Regions from separate parts of the Azospirillum sp. Sh1 genome, predicted to be linked through region 1. Evidence: riboswitches for the same ligand, from Rfam matches in the RefSeq annotation. Region 1 holds a riboswitch; each other region holds the start of a gene.
The links. Region 1 has a riboswitch for thiamine pyrophosphate ahead of thiC (phosphomethylpyrimidine synthase ThiC). Riboswitches for the same ligand answer to the same signal wherever they lie in the genome.
Positions count from the first base shown of each region.

Region 2: another riboswitch for thiamine pyrophosphate. It lies ahead of FZ029_RS12775 (ABC transporter ATP-binding protein); the one in region 1 lies ahead of thiC (phosphomethylpyrimidine synthase ThiC).
Region 3: another riboswitch for thiamine pyrophosphate. It lies ahead of FZ029_RS24040 (ABC transporter substrate-binding protein); the one in region 1 lies ahead of thiC (phosphomethylpyrimidine synthase ThiC).
Region 4: another riboswitch for thiamine pyrophosphate. It lies ahead of thiO (glycine oxidase ThiO); the one in region 1 lies ahead of thiC (phosphomethylpyrimidine synthase ThiC).

Region 1 is NZ_VTTK01000034.1:28,827-33,494, forward strand. It holds gene FZ029_RS25765 (cation:proton antiporter) at 1-616, shown strand, start outside; gene argB (acetylglutamate kinase) at 699-1,598, shown strand; gene FZ029_RS25775 (hypothetical protein) at 1,618-1,914, shown strand; gene FZ029_RS25780 (CorA family divalent cation transporter) at 1,946-2,932, shown strand; TPP riboswitch at 3,009-3,142, shown strand; gene thiC (phosphomethylpyrimidine synthase ThiC) at 3,263-4,668, shown strand, end outside.
Region 2 is NZ_VTTK01000010.1:103,896-108,563, reverse strand. It holds gene FZ029_RS12790 (universal stress protein) at 1-542, opposite strand, end outside; gene FZ029_RS12785 (ABC transporter substrate-binding protein) at 665-1,606, opposite strand; gene FZ029_RS12780 (ABC transporter permease) at 1,654-2,421, opposite strand; gene FZ029_RS12775 (ABC transporter ATP-binding protein) at 2,418-3,149, opposite strand; TPP riboswitch at 3,185-3,291, opposite strand; gene FZ029_RS12770 (acetoin utilization protein AcuC) at 3,439-4,566, shown strand.
Region 3 is NZ_VTTK01000029.1:49,502-54,169, forward strand. It holds gene FZ029_RS24030 (ATP-binding cassette domain-containing protein) at 1-580, opposite strand, end outside; gene FZ029_RS24035 (branched-chain amino acid ABC transporter permease) at 573-1,445, opposite strand; gene FZ029_RS24040 (ABC transporter substrate-binding protein) at 1,450-2,586, opposite strand; TPP riboswitch at 2,658-2,773, opposite strand; gene FZ029_RS24045 (DMT family transporter) at 2,807-3,721, opposite strand; gene FZ029_RS24050 ((2Fe-2S) ferredoxin domain-containing protein) at 3,985-4,317, opposite strand; gene FZ029_RS24055 (ABC transporter permease) at 4,504-4,668, shown strand, end outside.
Region 4 is NZ_VTTK01000020.1:102,731-107,398, reverse strand. It holds gene FZ029_RS19950 (PaaI family thioesterase) at 1-145, opposite strand, end outside; gene FZ029_RS19945 (thiazole synthase) at 239-1,045, opposite strand; gene thiS (sulfur carrier protein ThiS) at 1,167-1,376, opposite strand; gene thiO (glycine oxidase ThiO) at 1,373-2,554, opposite strand; TPP riboswitch at 2,546-2,645, opposite strand; gene FZ029_RS19930 (methyl-accepting chemotaxis protein) at 2,895-4,668, shown strand, end outside.

The DNA.
Region 1 (4,668 bases):
GGTCGTGCGCCCGCTGCTCGACCGCCTGCTGGAACGGGTGGCGCCGGACGGGCGGATGGGCGACACCGCGGTGGTGGTGACCTGTGCCGCGCTGCTGGCGTCGGCGGCGGTCACCGAACTGATCGGTCTGCATTATATCCTGGGCGCCTTCATCGCCGGCAGCGCCATGCCGCGCCGCTACGCCGCGGCGATACTCGACCGGCTGGAGCATTTCTCCACCCTGATCCTGCTGCCATTCTTCTTCACCCTGACCGGGCTGAAGGTGACTCTGACGCTCGACGACCCGGCGCAATGGACGGTCTTCGCGCTCGCCAGCCTCGCGACCCTGGCCGGCAAGATGGCCGGCACCGCGCTGCCCGCCCGGCTGATCGGAGAGACTTGGCCGGACGCGCTGAGGCTCGGCACGCTCATGCCTTGCAAGGGGCTGATGGAGGTTATCGTTCTGACCGTCCTGCTTGAGGCGGGCGTGCTGTCCGGCCCCTGTTTTTCGGCGATGGTGCTGATGGCGGTGGCCGTCACTGCGCTGACGCAGCCGATGACCCGGCTGGCCGGATGGTGGCGTCCGGCCGGCGGCACGGCGGCCGCGGCCACGGGTGGCCGGCGCGGGGGTATGTGACCGTTAAATTGCCCCCTAGGCAACCGGCCGGCCTTTCCGTTAAAGAAGCCCAACCGTCCACCCCGACAAAGGGCATCCTCCCGTGCAGACTCCCACCCGTGACGAGTGGCTCGCCAAGGCCCGTACCCTGTCCGAAGCGCTGCCCTACATGCGCCGTTATGCCGGGAGCACCTTCGTCATCAAGTACGGCGGCCATGCCATGGGCGACGCCGGCCTGGCGGAGCTGTTCGCGCGCGACATCGTCCTGCTGAAGCAGGTCGGCATCAACCCGGTGGTCGTCCATGGCGGCGGGCCGCAGATCGGCCAGATGCTGGAGCGGCTGAAGATCAAGTCCAGCTTCATCGACGGCCTGCGCGTCACCGACAAGGAGACGGTCGAGGTGGTCGAGATGGTGCTGGCCGGCTCCATCAACAAGCAGATCGTCGCCGCCATCAACAGCGCCGGCGGCCGGGCCGTCGGCCTGTCGGGCAAGGACAGCAACCTGATCACCGCCCGCCGGCTGGAGCGCGTGCAGCGCGACCCCGACAGCAACATCGAGCGGGTGCTGGACCTGGGCTTCGTCGGCGAACCCTATAAGGTGAACCCGGAGATCCTGCAGGCCCTCGCCAAGTCGGACGTCATCCCGGTGATCGCGCCGGTCGGCTTCGACGTGAACGGCGACACCTACAACATCAACGCCGACACGGCGGCCGGTGCGGTCGCGGCGGCGGTGAAGGCGGCGCGCTTCTTCCTGCTGACCGACGTGGCCGGCGTGCTCGACAAGGAGAAGAAGCTGATCGAGAAGATGTCGCTGGCGGATGCCCACAAGGCCATCGCCGACGGCACCGCATCGGGCGGCATGATCCCGAAGATCGAAACCTGCATCAGCGCGGTGGAGCAGGGCGTCGACGCCGCTGTTATCCTGGATGGCCGGGTGCCGCATGCCCTACTGCTGGAGATCTTCACCGAGGGCGGTGCCGGCACCCTGATCGGCAAGGCCTGACTCCGTAAACGGGGGACCGATGAGCGACCTGCGCAAGGACCTGCTCCGCCAGATGAAGGCCATCCGTGAGAAGATGGACCCGAAGCTGGTGGAGCGCGCCAGGCTGGCGGCGTTGGGCAAGGTCCCCTATGACAGCGACGCGGCGAAGGAGGCGGTCGGCCATTTCCTTGACGCCAAGCGGGATGGCGGCGCCTTCCGCCGCAAGCTGGAACAGGCGCTGAAGGCCGAGGGCGCGGCGCTGGACCTCGATGACGGGGAGAAGGCGCCGCCTGCGCAACCGCCCGCGAAGCCGAGACGCGGCGGTCGGTTGACGTAACGCCGTCTCGATTTACGCAAGGAGCACCGCCTTGCTGCATGTCTTCGTCAATGACGGCGGTCTGCTCCGCTGGGCCAGGGAGGCTGCCGCGGACGAGGCGGCGCCGCTGCCCGACTCCGCCGTGTGGCTCGACCTCATCAATCCGACGTCCGAAGAGTTGGCGCGTGCGGAGGTGCTGATCGGCACCGGCCTGCCTACCCGAGAGCAGATGGCGGAGATCGAGGAATCGAGCCGTCTGCGCATGGCCGGCGGCGCCTTGACCATGACCGTCACCGCGCTGGTCTGGGCCGACACTGACGAGCCGCGCATCGCCACCGTCAGCTTCGTGCTGGCCGGGCGGCGGCTGGTGACCATCCACGACATCGATCCGCAGGCGCTGCTGGCCTTCCGCCGCCGCGCCACCCATGGCGAGATCTCGGCCGCCCGTGGCGAGCTGGTTCTGGCGGCGCTGGTGGATGGGATGATCGACCGGACCTCCGTCGTGCTGCGGCGGACGGGGGTGGAGTTGGATGCGCTGAACCGCCGCCATTTCCGCGGGCGCAAGCTGCGCTCGCGCGGCGAAACGCTGGACGATGCGCAGACGCTGAAGCGCATCGGCCATGCCGGGCATCTGATCGGCAAGGCGCGGGTCAGTCTAGCCAGCCTTACCCGCATGACCGATTTCCTGGCGCGCGGCGATGGCTGGAATTCGGGCAAGGCGACGCGGCGCTGGGCCAAGACCACGCTGCAGGACCTGCGCGGGCTCGACCAATATGCCCGTTTCCTGGCCGGCAAGGTCGCTTTGGCGCTGGATACGGCGTTGGGACAGATCAACGTCGAGCAGAACGAGATCGTCAAGATCGTGTCGGTGCTGACCGTTCTGCTCTATCCGCCGACCCTGGTCGCCAGCATCGGCGGCATGAATTTCACCGACATGCCCGGCAGCGATTCGCCCTTCGGCTATGCCAGCGCCCTCGGGTTGATGCTGCTGTCGGCGTTGCTGCCGATGGTCTATGTGCGGTCGAAACGCTGGATGTGACGCGTTTCCACAATATGGCAGGCGGATGGTCCGCGGCGCTTTCCTTTTGACAGGTGCGTCCGCCGGCGGCAGGATGGGCGCATTCCAGGGGGGTCCCGACAGGGGGCTGAGATACCAACGGCCGGACGGCGCCAAGCGTCGCCGGCAGCGTGGTGACCCTTCGAACCTGATCCGGGTCATACCGGCGAAGGGAGGGACCTCGTGACGGGCCGACCACGCCCCGTCCGGCCGTATCGGCCCCACATTTCCGGGGCGCATGGCCCGCACGAAGATACCGCACCTCCGTCCGCAGTCCCGGGTTTGTCCGCCCAACTCCGACGGAGAAACCCAATGCCTAAGGACTTCAACGAAAACGCCATCCGCATTTCGACCGGCCCGCTGCCGTCGTCGCGGAAAATCCATGTGCCCGGCACGCGTTTTCCCGATCTGCGTGTCGCCATGCGCGAGATCGCGCTGTCGGGCGGCGAGCCGCCGCTGACCGTCTATGATGCTTCCGGTCCCTACACCGACGAGTCGGTCGCCATCGACGTGCGGGCCGGGTTGGCCAAGCACCGCCGCGACTGGATCCTGGCCCGTGGCGACGTCGAGACCACCGACAGCGGCGTGCTGCGCGCCAAGGACGGCGGCGCGGTGACCCAGATGGCCTACGCCCGTGCCGGCATCGTCACCGCGGAGATGGAATACATCGCCGTCCGCGAGAATCTCGGCCGTGCCGCCGCGTTGGAGGCAACGCGCGACGGCGAGGATTTCGGCGCCGAGATCCCCGACTTCATCACCCCGGAATTTGTTCGTGACGAGGTGGCGCGCGGGCGGGCGATCATCCCGTCCAATGTCAATCATCCCGAGTCGGAGCCGATGATCATCGGCCGCAACTTCCTGACCAAGATCAACGCCAACATCGGCAACTCCGCCGTGACCTCCTCGATCGAGGAGGAGGTGGAGAAGATGGTCTGGTCGATCCGCTGGGGTGCGGATACCGTGATGGACCTGTCCACCGGCGCCGACATCCACCAGACCCGCGAGTGGATCCTGCGGAATTCCCCGGTTCCCATCGGCACCGTGCCGATCTATCAGGCGCTGGAGAAGGTGAATGGCAGGGCCGAGGACCTGACCTGGGAGCTGTTCCGCGACACGCTGATCGAACAGGCGGAGCAGGGCGTCGATTATTTCACCATCCATGCCGGCCTGCGATTGGCCCACATACCGCTGACCGCCAAGCGGGTGACCGGCATCGTGTCGCGCGGCGGCTCGATCATCGCCAAATGGTGCCTGGCCCATCATCGCGAGAATTTCCTCTACGATCATTTCGCCGACATCGTCGAGATTTGCCGCGCCTATGACGTGGCGCTGTCGATGGGCGACGGCCTGCGGCCGGGCAGCCAGGCCGATGCCAACGACGCCGCGCAGTTCGCCGAACTGGAGACGCTGGGCGAGCTGACCAAGATCGCCTGGGCGCGCGACGTTCAGGTGATGATCGAGGGGCCGGGCCATGTGCCGATGCACAAGATCAAGCACAATGTGGAGAAGCAGATCGCGCTGTGCGGCGAAGCGCCCTTCTACACGCTGGGGCCGTTGGTGACCGACATCGCGCCGGGGTACGACCACATCACCAGCGCCATCGGCGCGGCGATGATCGGCTGGTTCGGCACGGCGATGCTCTGCTACGTCACGCCGAAGGAGCATCTTGGGCTGCCGGATCGCGACGACGTGAAGGCCGGCGTCATCGCCTACAAGAT
Region 2 (4,668 bases), on a different contig from region 1:
GCCGTTTCCAGGAAGGGCATCGCGGCACGGACGGCGCGGGCCGATTCGGGGCTGTTCTTCCAGGCGACCAGCACATGGCGGCCGATGGGGGCCGTGGCCGGCTGCTTCGGCGGCAGAACCAGCACCGGGGTGGGGGTCTCCAGAGGCAGGCGGTCGGGGATGTGGTGCAGCGACACCCTTTCGCCCGCCCGCACGGCGGCCGACTGCGCCACCACGATCAGATCGGCGTAGGAGGCCCGCCCCGCCAGCAGATCGACGTGATCGCCTTCCTCAATCGTCCAGTCGAAGGACAGGCCGTCGAGCGCCTGGCGCACCTCCCGCTCGATGCGTTCGGCATTCTCGTGGGCGATGGCGGTGGCTTCCGCCATATAGCCGTAGGAGGCGGCGCGGCCGGTGGCGCCCGCCGGCATCGACACCGGGGTGGCGATGTAGAGCGCCTGGATATGGGCGGAGAAGCGCTTGGCCAGGGCGACAGCCACCGCCAGACGGCTGGCGTGGGCGTCGTCGTTGGCCATGTGCAGCAGGATGGTCTTGATCGGCATGCCCTCGCGTCTCCCAATCTTATGCTTTGGCCCGCCATCGGCCCGTCAGTGGGCCGGCGGAGCGCTTTCCTTCCAGATAACGCTCCGCCACGACGAATGGCAATGTCTGCAAGCAGATGGGGTTACTTGACCACCACCGCATAGTGGTCGAGCGGCGCCACCGCCTTGATCAGGCCGCGCGCCTTCAGGAACTCGGCGAAGCGGGTGTAGCGCTCGGCATCCAACGCCGCCGGGCTGTGGGAGAAGCGCGGCAGCGTGTCGGCCCAGGCGCGGCGGTTCAGCTCGTCGTTCAGCTCCGGCCGGCCCTTGACGAAGGCGGCCTGCGATTCCTCCGGATGGTTCAGGATGTAGAGCGTCGCCCGCTCCACCGCCGCCAGGAAGCGCTTGAAGCGCGGGTCGTTCGCCTTGTCCTTGCGGGCGACCAGGATCAGTTCGTCATAGGGGGGCACCCCTTCCTCCTCCGGATAGAAGGCGCGGCCGGGATGCTTCTCGATCTCCATCTGGTTCAGCTCGAAGTTGCGGAAGGCGCCGATCACCGCATCGACCTGCCCCGACAGCAGCGACGGCGAGAGCGAGAAGTTGACGTTCACCAGCTCGACGTCCTTCAGGCTCAGCCCTTCCTTCTCCAGCATCGCGCCGAGCAGAGCGTCCTCGAAGCCGGCGATGGAGTAGCCGACCTTGCGGCCCTTCAGGTCCTTCAGCGTCTTCACCGGCCCGTCGCGCAGCACGACGACGGAGTTCAGCGGCGTCGACACCAGCGTGCCGATGCGGACCAGCGGCAGCCCCTCGTCCACCTGCAGGATCAACTGCGGCTGGTAGGAGACGGCGATGTCGGCACCGCCGGCGGCGACCAGTTTCGGCGGATCGTTGGGGTCGGCCGGGGCGGTCAGCGTCACGTCCAGCCCGGCGTCCTTGAAGAAGCCCTTTTCCTGCGCCACCACCAGCGGGGCGTGGTCGGGGTTTACGAACCAGTCCAGCATCACGGACAGCTTGTCCTGGGCCAAGGCCGGAAGCGAGGTCATCAGGCTGGCGGCCATCAGGCCGGCGGCGAGTAGGTGCTTCATTGGCAGGTGCTTCATCGGGTGTCTCTCCCCCTTCGAGGGTTGGCGTCTTAAGGGTTGGCGTCTTCGGCAGGTTGGGTATCGGGTTGCCAGGGCAGGGCGCGGCGGGCCAGCGCATCGACGGCGGCGTACAGCGTCACCGCGAACAGCCCCAGCACCAGGACGGCGGCGAACAGAAGGTCGATCTGCATGCGGGCGTTGGCGTGCAGCATCAGATAGCCGAGGCCGGAGGACGACCCCACCCATTCGCCGATCACCGCGCCGATGGGCGCCACCGCGGCGGCGACGCGCACGCCGGACCAGAAGGCGGGCAGGGCGGCCGGCAGGCGGATGCTCCACAGGATGGCGGCGGGGGAGGCGCCCATGGTGCGGGCAAGGTCGAGCCAGCCGGGATCGGTGCGCCGCAGCCCGTCGAACAGCGCGGTCGTCACCGGGAAATAGATGACCAGCACCGCCATGGCGATCTTGGAGGCCATGCCATAGCCCAGCCACAGGACCAGCAGAGGCGCCAGGGCGAAGACCGGAATCGCCTGACTGACCAGAAGCAGCGGCATCAGCCAGCGCCGGGCGGTGCGGAAGCGCGCCAGCAGCAATGCGCTGACCCCGCCCAGCGCCACGCCGGCCACGAGCCCGATGAGGATCTCCGAGAGGGTGGTCAGGCCGTGGGTCAGCAACAGGGGCGCCTGCCTCTGCATCGCGTCGGCCACCGCCAGCGGGCTGGGCAGCAGGTAGCGCGGCAGGCCGGTGGCCCAGACCAGCACCTGCCAGGCGGCGACCAGCACCAGCAGGGTGACCAGGGCGCGCAGCAGCGCCTTCATTCCGCCAGCCTCCGCAGAAGCTCGGCCTGATGGGCCAGCAGGCCGGGATCGTCGACGCGGCGCGGTACCGGGCCCAACGGCTCCAGCGCCGGCCCCATCGCGGCGGGGCGGCCGGTCATCACATGCAGGCGGTCGCCGATGCGCAGCGCCTCCAGCGGGTCGTGGGTGACCATCAGGACGGTACGGCCGGCCAGCGTCTCCGCCGCCGTTTCCTGCAGCCGCAGCCGGGTGATGGCGTCGAGCGCCGAGAAGGGCTCGTCCATCAGCACCAGCGGCTTGTCCTCCATCAGCGTGCGGGCCAGCGCCACCCGCTGCCGCTGCCCGCCGGACAGGGCGGCGGGGCGGTCGCGCTCCCGCCCGGACAGACCGACGCGGTCGAGCAATGCGCGGGCCTGCTCCACCCGCGCCGGATCGGGGCGGCGGTGGCGCAGACGGTCGCCCAGGAGGACATTGTCGAGGACGGTCAGCCAGGGCAGCAGAAGGTCCTGTTGCGCCATGTAGGCGATGCGGCCGGCCAGCGGCAGCCCATCGCCGGTGACGACTTGCGTCGGTGGTTCCGGCTCGGCCAGACCGGCGAGAATGCGCAGCAGCGTGGTCTTGCCGACGCCGCTCGGTCCCAGCAGGCAGGTGGTCCGGCCGGCCGGCAGCTCCAGCGTCAGGTCCGAGAACAGCAGCGTGCCGCCATAGGTCAGCCGGGCGCGCGAGATCGTCACCGAAAGCGGCGTCATCGCAAGCATGTCGTTCTGACGGAAGTGGAGAGGGTGCGGTCCCGCATCACTGATCCCTACGCCGGCATGAACCGGATCAGGTTCCAGGGGTCGTCCCGCAACAGGACCTCTCAGCCGCCCATCGGCTCCCCCCAGTGAAGGCGGCGACTATAGGCGCGGACGATCCGCGACCGCAAGCATTGCCGGATCGGAGTTCCGGCCAGTGGAAGTCCGACTTCGGAAGCCGGCCCCTGGAAGCCGGCGCTTGACCGGAGCGTGGCCACGCCTAGTTTCTGGCGGGCATCATGGAGTGCCAGCCCTGACCACGCCCTTTCGCACCCCGCTGTTCATCGGCGGCGAGATCTATCGCGGCTCGACCTACGGGCCGAAACATCCGCTGGCGATCCCGCGCGTCTCGACCGCCATCGACCTCAGCCGCGCCATGGGATGGCTGCCGGACGAGGTCTATCTGGACACCCATGTGGCGAGCGAACGGGAACTGGCACGCTTCCACACCGCCGATTACATCGCGGCGCTGAAACGGGCGGAGGCCGAACAGCGGGTGGATGAGGCCACCGCCGCCCGCCACAATCTCGGCAAGCTGGAGAATCCGGTCTTCGCCGAGATGTACCGGCGGCCGGCCCACAGCAGTGGATCGGCCTTGCAGGCGGCCCGGATCCTGGGCGACCGGCCAGCCGGTCTGGTCTATGCGCCGGCGGCGGGGACCCACCATGCGCGGCGCGACCGTGCCAGCGGATTCTGTTACTTCAACGCGCCGGTGCTGGGCATCCTGGAACTGCTGGACCATGGCCTGGAGCGGGTGCTCTACGTCGATCTCGACGCCCATCATGGCGACGGGGTGGAGGAGGCCTTCGCCGACGACGACCGGGTTCTGACGATCTCCATCCATGAGGATGGCCGCTGGCCCTACACCGGCAAGGCGGAGGACCGCGCCGGCGGGATGGCCCGCAACCTTCCAGTGCCGCCGGGCTTCAACGACAGCGAAATGGAGCATGTGATGGAGGCGGCGGTGCTGCCGCTGGCCCGTGCCTTCCGTCCGCAGGCGATGGTGATCCAGACCGGCGCCGACGCGCTGGCCGAAGACCCGCTGAGCCGGCTGGAGCTGTCCAACCGCGCCCTGTGGGATGCGGTTGCGGCACTGCTGCCGCTGGCGCCGCGGGTGCTGGTGGTGGGCGGCGGCGGCTATAACCCCTGGTCGGTCGGGCGCTGCTGGGCCGGGATCTGGGCGGTGATGAACGGCATCGACCCGGCGATCAAGCCGACGGCGGAGGCGGAGGCGGTGTTGCGCGCCCTGACCTGGAGCCGCGCCGCCGGCCGCAATCCGCCGGAACACTGGTTCACCACGCTGGGCGACGAACGGCGGCCGGGGCCGGTGCGCGACGCGGTGAAACGGGTGGCGGAGATGGCGCTGCCCTGATCCGCAGCGAATCGTTTCATTTGGGACGAATTTCGAACCAAGCCGTTACGATTCGTTGACGGACCTGGATTGTTCGGTGATCCTCATTCCACTGCGCCGGTG
Region 3 (4,668 bases), on a different contig from region 1:
GCGGATCGTCACGCAGCATGGTCAGCGCCCGGCCAAGGCGCCCGCGCGCCACCCGCCAGCCGATCAGCCCGCCGAGCGCCACCAGCCCCCAGACCAGCCCGGCCATCGGCAGCCCGCGCGGCACCGCCCAGCCGAACAGCACCACCGCCGGCACGCCGGCCAGCCCGTTGGAGCCGCCGGTCAGCTCCGGCAGGTTCACGGCAAGCAGATGCAGCACCTGCGCGATCCCCAGCGTCGCAAGGGCGAAGTAATGCGACTCCAGCCGCAGCACCGCCAAACCAACCGGCAACGCCAGCAGAAACGGAACCAGCATCGACAGCGGAAAAGTCGCCTCGAAGCCGAGCCCATGGCGGCTGCCGAGGATGCCAGTCACATAGGCGCCGACGCCGAAGAAGGCACCCTGCGCCAGCGACAGCGCGCCACCGAGGCCGAAGACGATCTGGAAGCCGAAGGCCGCCAGCGCATAGACCCCGGCGACGGTCAGGACGCGCAGGCCGTAGGGCGAGGCGAAGGCGAGCGCGTATACCAGCAGGGCGAGGGCGCCGGCGGTGAGAATGACGGCAGACCGACGCTCAGCCACGGCGGCGCGCCGCTTCGCCGAACAGCCCTTGCGGCCGCAGGACCAGGATCGCCAGCAGCGTCAGGTACAAGGCCCCCAGCGCCACCGGGTAGGAGAGCACCGACGATACCCCCACCTCGAACAGCGCGATCAGCAGCGCCCCCACCACCGCCCCCGGCACTGACCCCCAGCCGCCCACCGTCACCGCGATGTAGGCCTTCAGGATCAGGTCCCCGCCCGATGTCGGCGTGACGAAATAGCGGTTGGCCAGCAACAGCCCCGCCGCCCCGGCACAGGCGGCGCCGATGGCGAAGGTCACCAGGATCATGGCGGTGACCGGCACGCCGCAGGCACGCGCCATCTCCGGATCCTGCGCCGTCGCGCGCAGCCGGCGGCCAAGCTGGGTGCGCGCGAAAACCCATTGCTGCGCGCCGATCAGCAGGGCCGCCACCGCGACGATGGCGAGCGACTGCTCCGGCACCGCCAGCCCGGCGATATGAAGGGTATCGTCGCCGAACAGCGGCGGTGCGGCGCGCGGCTCCGGCCCGAAGAGGATGGCGGCCCCGTTCTGCAGGATGATGCCGACCGCGATGGTGCTGATGAAGACCGACACCGGCGGCCGGCGCCGCAGCGGCAGATAGGCCGCCAGCGCCATCAGCAACCCCAGCGCGGCCATCAGCACCAGCACCACCGGCAGCAGGACGATGCCCGGCAACGGGATCAGGGGCGCCAGCGCCACCGCCAGCAGCCCGCCGGCCATCACGAGGTCGCCCTGGGCGAAGTTCACCGCCGAGGTGGCGTTCAGCACCAGCACGAAGCCCAACGCCACCAGGGCATAGGCCGCCCCCAGCGCCACCCCGTTGACCAGCAGTTGAAACGCCGCCATCCGCTCACTTCGCCGCGAGTGTCGGGTCGTCGTACCGCTTCACCAGCGTCGGCACGCGGCTGGTCCCGTCATAGCAGACGATGACGGCGGAATGGGCCATGTTGCCCTTGCCGTCGGACTTGTAGGTCATGGCAAGACCCTTGAACGTCTCCGACGACAGTGCTTTCCGGATGGCGTCCGGCGTCCGGGCGCCGGCCTTCACCGCCTCCAGCACCATCGTCATGCCGTCATACTGGCCGAGCGCGAAGGCGTCCGGTTCCTTGCCGAAGGCGGTGCGGTAGGCGTCGGTGAAGGCCTTGACCTCCGGCGTGTCGCCTGAAATCGGCGAGGCCGCGGTCTCGGCGCAGACGCCCTTCAGTTCCGCCGGTTCCAGCAGGGCCGCGGTGCTCGGCTGATGCATGGCGGAACCGGCGACGATCGGCAGGGTCACGCCGCTGGACGCCGCCTGCCGCAGCAGCAGCGCGGTCGGACCGGAATGCAGATGCAGCACCAGCACGTCCGGCTTGGCGGCCAGCGCCTTGGTCAGCACCGGCAGCAGGTCCTTGGCCGCCGGGTCCACCCCCTCCTCGAACACCGGGGTCACGCCCAGCGCTTTGAAGGCGGCGTCGAGATGGGTCTTGCCGCTCTGGCCATAGGCGGTGGTCTGATAGATGATCGCCGGCTGCCGCTTGCCCAACTCCTCCACCACATAGCGGGCGTGGGCGGACTTGGTCACGGCGTCGCCGGGGAAGAAGCGGAAGACCCAGGGGTTGCCCTGCTCGGTGATCGACGCGGTGCCCGACACGGTGACCAGCGGCAGCTTCAACTCCTGCGCCAGCGGCAGCATCGCCAGCATCTGGGTGCCGAGCATGCTGGCGGCGACCGCCCCGACCGTGCCGCTGCCGGCCGCCCGCTCCAGCGCCGTCACCGCCGCCTCGGGCGAGGTGCCGGTGTCGACGACCTCCGACGCGATGGCGACGCCGGCCGGCGTCTGCTTCAGCGCCAGGACGGCACCATTGCGCTGGCTGGTGCCTTCCAGCGACAGGAAGCCGGTCAGCGGCACCAGCACCGGAAAGGACAGCGTGTCGTCGGCCCGCGCCGCCGGAGACAGGCAGGACGTGGCCGCCAGCAGGCCGATCAGAAGGGGAAGCGCGCGCCGCATGACCGAAAACTCCTCAACTCGCGCCGGCAACCGGAGCGACGCGGAGGGGACGGGGCGTCTGTGGCTGATCCGTCGGGTTCCGGTCGGCTCCCTTCGCCGGCATGACCCGGATCAGGTTCGATGGGTGTTGTCTCAGCCCCCGCATCCGCCGATCCGGCGAAAGGCAGGGGCACCCCAGCCGTGAACAGGCGGCGAGAGTGTCGCCGCCGGCCCCGTCCTGTCAAGAACCCAACCGGCGGCGCGCCACCAGCGTTTCACGATGCAGGATGTAGAGCCCGCTGCCGATGATGACCATGGCGCCGGCCAGAACCGGCGCCGTCGGCAGGTCGCCGAACACCAGCCAGCCGAACAGGCTGGCCCAGACCATGCCGGTGTACTCGAAGGGCGCCACCACCGCCGGAGGCGCACGGCGGAAGGCCTGGGTCAGCAGCACCTGTGCGCCGGCGCCGATCGCGCCGACCAGCGCCATCAGCCCCAGCGCAAAGCCGGTCGGCGCCGTCCACACCGGCACTGCCAGCGCACCGCTGACCACAGTCGTCGTCAGCAGCAGATAGAGCACGATGGACGCGCTGGTCTCCGTCCGCGACAGGCCGCGCACGGCCAGCGCCGCCAGCGCATAGAACAGGGCGGCGCACAGCCCGACCAGGACCGGCACCAGCGGCGCCCCGGCCGATGGCTGGGCCATCACCACCACGCCGCCGAACCCGACCACCACCGCGGCCCAGCGCCGCCAGCCCACCGGCTCTCCCAGCAGCGGAGCGGACAGGGCGGTGATGAACAGCGGCCCGGCGAAGCTCAGCACATAGACGTCGGCCAGCGGCAGTTCGCGGAACGCATAGAAGAAGCAGCCCATCGAGATCAGCCCGGCGAAGGCCCGCCAGACATGGCCCCAGGGCCGCCGCGTCCGCATCGCCGCGATCCCGCCGCCGCGCCACAGGGTGTAGCCGCCCACCAGCAGGAAGGCGACCAGCGAGCGCACGAACATCAGCTGCGGCACCGGGTAATCGGCGGTCAGGAACTTGATGAGCGTATCCATCGCCGCGAACAGCAGGATCGCCCCCAGGAAGCAGCCGACGGCATAGGGAACCGAATCGGCCTCGGCAGGTAGCAGGTCGGCGGTCTCGGCGTCGGTCATGGAATTGGTTCGGAACGGCAATGGCGGAGGTTGCCCACATTATGGGCAAATCCGCCTGCGTCCCAATGCCGCAACCGCAGGTCTGGTAGGCGTGAGGTTTTGGCAGAGTTCAGTCTTCGGATGCCCCCTCCCCATCCCTCCCCCGCCTTTGGCGGGAGAGGGTGCCGTATGCGAAGTGGCGGCAGTCCCCTCTCCCGCGTGAGCGGGGGAGGGTTAGGGTGGGGGCACCGTCAGCCGACACTCAACGGTGAGCAAACATCCCCTCACCGCGTCAAAACCATCACCAGCCGCTCCACCGGCGCATCATTGATTAGATGCGACTCGACGATCTCGTCGATGTCCTCCGCCGTTTCCGGCCGGTACCAGATGCCCTCCGGATAGACCACCATCAGCGGCCCGGCGGAGCAGAAGCCGAGGCAGCCCGTCATCGCCATGCCGACATCGGCCAGACCCCTCGCCTGGATTTTCTGGTCGAGCCGCTGCCACAGCGGGTGGGCGCCCTTGGCGGCACAGCTGCCGCGCGGATGGCCGGGCGGGCGCTGCTGGGCGCAGCAAAAGACGTGGTGGCGAAAGGTCTGCGGAATGTCGAGCGGCATCGGGCATGCTCCATAACCATAAATTTCCTATGGTTTAGAAGCATGCCAGATTGCTGCGCTGCGGCAAGAGTTTTTATAATCCTTCTAACCCACGGCAGCCGCAGTGATTCCGGCGTGATGAAATGCTTGGTCGGCAGAGCATTGGCGGTTAAGAATCCCCGCCAAGGGGCAATCCAGGAGACGCCGGTGCTGCTGAGCGGGTCGGGGAAGGGTCAGCCGGGCGCCGTGCCGGGCTGGGTCGGGTATGCGCTGCTGCCGGTCCTCAACCTCGTCGCGGCCTTCGTGCTGTCGGGGCTGGTGATCCTGGTGATCGGCGAGAATCCGGTCGACGTGCTGTCGCTGCTGCTGTCG
Region 4 (4,668 bases), on a different contig from region 1:
CGCGAAACGGCAGCCGCATCTCGCAGAATCCCGGCTCCACCGCCGTCAGTTCGATGCCGAGCGTCCGGCAGATCGGCTGCTGTTCGAAGGAGGCGAGACAGCGCGCCTTCCAGTCGGGATCGCGGGGAACGAAGGTGTCGGCCAAGGCGAAGCACTCCGGGAAGGGGACGTTGCGGGACAGCCTGCGACAGCCGCCCCGCCGGATCAAGCCCGTATCCCTATAGGTCACCTGCCGATCTCAGCTGCCGATCAGGCCCATCTGCGGGCTGGACGGCTCGGCCTGGGCCCGCATCGGCATGCGGCCGGCCAGATGGGCGGAGCGGCCGGCGCAGACCGCGTCGCGCATCGCCGCCGCCATCCGCACCGGATCGCGCGCCTTCGACACCGCCGTGTTCAGCAGCACGGCGGCGCAGCCCAGCTCCATCGCCAGCGCCGCGTCGGATGCGGTGCCGATGCCGGCGTCCAGCACCACCGGCACGGGGCTGCGGGCGCAGATCGTCTCGATGGCGTGCGGGTTGCGGATGCCCATGCCCGAGCCGATGAAGGCGCCCAGCGGCATCACCGCCGCCGCGCCCAGATCAGCCAGCTTGCGGCAGGTGACGGGGTCGTCGTTGCAATAGGGCAGCACGACGAAGCCGTCATTCACCAGTTCCTCCGTCGCCCGCAGCAGTTCCTCGACATCGGGATAGAGCAGTTCACGGTCGCCGATGACCTCCAGCTTGATCCAGGGCGTATCCAGCGCCTCGCGCGACAGCTGGGCGGTCAGCACGGCTTCTTTGGCGGTCATGCAGCCGGCGGTGTTGGGCAGCAGCCCGACCGGGCCGGTGGGGCGCCCGGCGGTGGCGCGGGCCAGCACGTCGACGAGGCTTTCCGAATAGCCGTCCAGGCTGATGCGCCGGATCGCCAGCGTGACCAGCTCGCTGCCGCTGGCCGCCAGCGCGTCGAGCATCACCTGCTGGTTCGGATAGCCGGCGGTGCCGAGGAAGAGACGGGAACCGAGGCTGCGCCCGGCGATGGTGAGGGTGTCGGGGGTGGAATGGAGCATGTGGGGAGCCTTTGCAAAGGCCCTCTCCCGAAGCCGCGACTCCCCGGAAAATCCCCCTCTCCCCAGGGGGGAGAGGGGATTCTTACCGTGTCGCGGGCCGGGAGAGGGAGATGTCAGGGGGTCAGCCGCCTTGGATCGGGCGGACGATTTCCAGGCTGTCGCCGGGCTGGAGCGGGGTTTCGGGCCAGCGGCGGCGGGGAACGACGGCGCCGTTCAGTGCGACGGCGACGCCCGGCGCACACTCGGCGATGCCGCGGCCGGCCAGGAACTCGGCGACGGACGCGGCGGACAGCGGCTCTTCGCGGCCGTTGACGCGGAGGACGGCGCTCATGCGGCGGCTCCCGCCGCAACGAATCGGCAGGCGGCGAAGGGGCGCAACAGCGGGTCGGTCTCGCCGGTCAGCACAAGCCGGGCGATGCCGTCGGCGGTCACCGGGGTCAGCAGGATGCCGTTGCGGTGGTGGCCGGTGGCGTGGATCAGGCCGGGAACACCGCTTTCGCCCAGGATCGGCGCATCGTCGCGGCTGCCCGGACGGAACCCGACCCAGGCCTCCTCGATCGGCAGTTCGGCGATGCCCGGCAGCGCCCGCCATGCCCCCTCCAGCAGGGCGAACTGCCCGCCGGCGGTCAGGCGGTCGTCGAAGCCGCGCTCCTCCGTCGTGGCGCCGATCAGCAGCCGGCCATCCAGCCGCGGGATCAGGTAGGTGCCCGGCGTCCACACCACATGGCGCAGCAGCGGCAACCGCGCGTCCATCCTCAGACAGACCATCTGCCCCTTCACCGGCCGCACCGGCGGCTTGGCGGCGGGCGGCAGTCCCGGCACCCCGGCCGACCAGGCCCCGGCGGCCAGCACCACCCGGTCGGCCCGGTGCAGAGTTTCAGCAACCCGCACGCCCACGGCGCGGCCGCCCTCCACCGCCAGCGCCACCTCGCCGCAGCGCTCATGCAGGCGGGCACCGGCAGCCTCGGCGGCGCAGCGCAGGGCGGCTGCGACCTTGCGGTTGTCGACCTGATGGTCGCCGGCACAGAACAGCGCACCGGCGACGCCGGGCTGCAGGAAAGGCTCGCGCCGCCGCACCTCGGCCCCGCTCAGCCATTCCACCGGCAAGCCCAGGTCGCGCTGGAAACCGTGCAGGAAACGGACCTTGGCGGCATCGTCGGCAGTGAGCGCGATGACCATCGTGCCTTCGCTGCGCAGATCGACGGCCATGCCGCTCGCGGCTTCGAGATCGCGGGCGAAGTCCGGCCACAGCGCCTGCGAGGCGCGGGTCAGCGGCAGCAGCCCCTCCTCGCCCGGTTCGGTTTCGACGCAGGCGGCCAGCATGCCGCCGGCGGCATGGGTGGCGCCGCGGCCGGCCTCTCCCCGCTCGAACACATCGACGCGGCAGCCGGCCGACGCCAGCCTCCAGGCGATGGCGAGGCCGATGCAGCCGGCGCCGATGATGGCGACGGATGGGCGGAATCCGGAGACGCACTCCGAAATAGAATACGGTTCTGGCGCATGGATCATGCGGCGGCTCCCTTCGCTGGAATTACCCAGACAGGTTCGATGGGTGTGTTCTCAGCCGCGCTACCACCGCGCGGCACCCCAGGCCTATGGCTCGCCTTATGCCAATGTTTCGCTGGCCCCACAAGCGGAATCGACACTCATCCATCCCGCCGCCCCACCCAGCCGACTGCCGCCGATGCGGCGACATGCCACAGCACAATAAGGAGTTCCCCGGATAAGAAACGCTACCAATCGGCAGCTAAACCATCCGTAAAATAAGCCATACCGGGGCACTCGCTGCAACAAACGGGCGCGACCGGTGTGCGGAACGAACAACAAAGACGACCGAGGATTCGCCAGCATGCTGTCATTCTTCCGCTCGGACGCTCCGAACGCCCCCATTTCCGGCAGTCCGGTCGGCAACCCGGCTGGCAAATCCGATCCGGCAACGCCGGCGACCGCGCCGGCGGAAGCGCCGGTCCGCAGCCTGTGCCTGCCGGCCGCCCAGATCGGCGCCACGGCGCTGGAGGGGCTGGGCTTCGCCGCCGGCGCGCCGGCTCTGGTCGTCGGCTTCGTGTCGCCGCATGTCGATTTCGCCGCCACCTCCCGCGCCCTGCGCTCCGCCCTTCCGCCGTCGACGCAACTGGTGCTGGTCTCCACCTCGGGCGAGCTGTGCGCGGCCGAAGGCCAGCCGCTCTATCGCAAGGCCGGCGACCGCTGGGACAGCGTGGTGCTGCAATCCTTCAGCCCGCGCCTGTTCGCCGGAGTCAGCATCCACACGGTGCCGCTGCATTGCGACGACCTGCGCGCCGGCCGCCCGACCCGCGACGTGCCGGCGCGGGTGGAGGCGATCCGCGGCGAGCTTGACCGCATCCGCGTCCCCTTCGCCGTCGACAGCCACGACACGGTGGCGTTGACCTTCATCGACGGCCTGTCGGCCAGCGAAAGCTGGTTCATGGAGGCGGTCTACCGGTCCGGCCATTTCCCCTGCCTGTTCATCGGCGGCTCGGCCGGCGGCAAGCTCGATTTCCGCAACACCCACCTGTTCGACGGCCAGCGCGTGCTGGAGAATTCGGCGGTGACCATTTTCCTGAAGATGGCGCCCGGCATCCGCTACGGCATCTTCAAGTCGCAGAATTTCCGCCCGACCCAGACCCGCTTCGCCGTGGTCGATGCCGACCCGATGCGCCGCATCGTGCGCAGCGTGATCGACCGCGACAGCTTCGAGGTCATCGGCTTCATCGACGCATTGGCCAAATCCCTGCGCTGCAAGCCGCAGGACCTGCCGGGCAAACTGGCCAACAACACCTTCGCCGTCGAGATGGAGGGGGAGCTGTTCGTCCGTTCCATCTCTGGCTTCGATTTCGAGAAGGGCGAGGTCGGCTTCTACTGTGACGTCAATCCCGGCGATTCGCTGTGTCTGGTGGAGGCGACCGACTTCGTCCGCCAGACGGAGGACGACCTCGCGGCCTATCTGCGCGGCAAGCCGCGACCGGTGGGCGCCATCCTGAACGACTGCATCCTGCGCCGGCTGAACAACCCGGACCAGCTGTCGCGGGTCCATGCCTTCGACGGGCTGGCCGCCGCCGGCTTCTCCACCTTCGGCGAACTGCTGGGCATCAACATCAACCAGACCCTGTCGGCGCTGATGTTCTTCGAGGTGCCGCCCGGCACCGCCTTTGCCGACGACATGGTCGACCGCTTCCCGGTGCATTACGCCCGGTTCCAGAGCTATTTCATCGCCACCCGCTACAACCGGCTTGAACTGCTCAGCCGCATCCGCAACGCGGTGATCGAGCGGATGCACAGCTATCTCGACGCGCTGGTGACGCTGACCGGCGGCGTGCAGGAGACCGCCAGCTATGCCGCGCGCATCGGCGGTTCGATGTCGGCGATCGAGGCGACGCTGAACCGCCACGCCACCCTGTTCGACGGCCACGCCGACCGCAAGGAGGCGCTGGTGCGCGAGTTCACCCAGCTCAACACCGTGGTGAAGAGCATCGAGAAGGTGCTGGCGGTGATCGACGGCATCGCCAGCCAGACCAACCTGCTGGCACTGAACGCCACCATCGAGGCGGCCCGTGCCGGAGAGGCGGGCAAGGGTTTCGCCGTGGTGGCGGCGGAAGTGCGCAAGC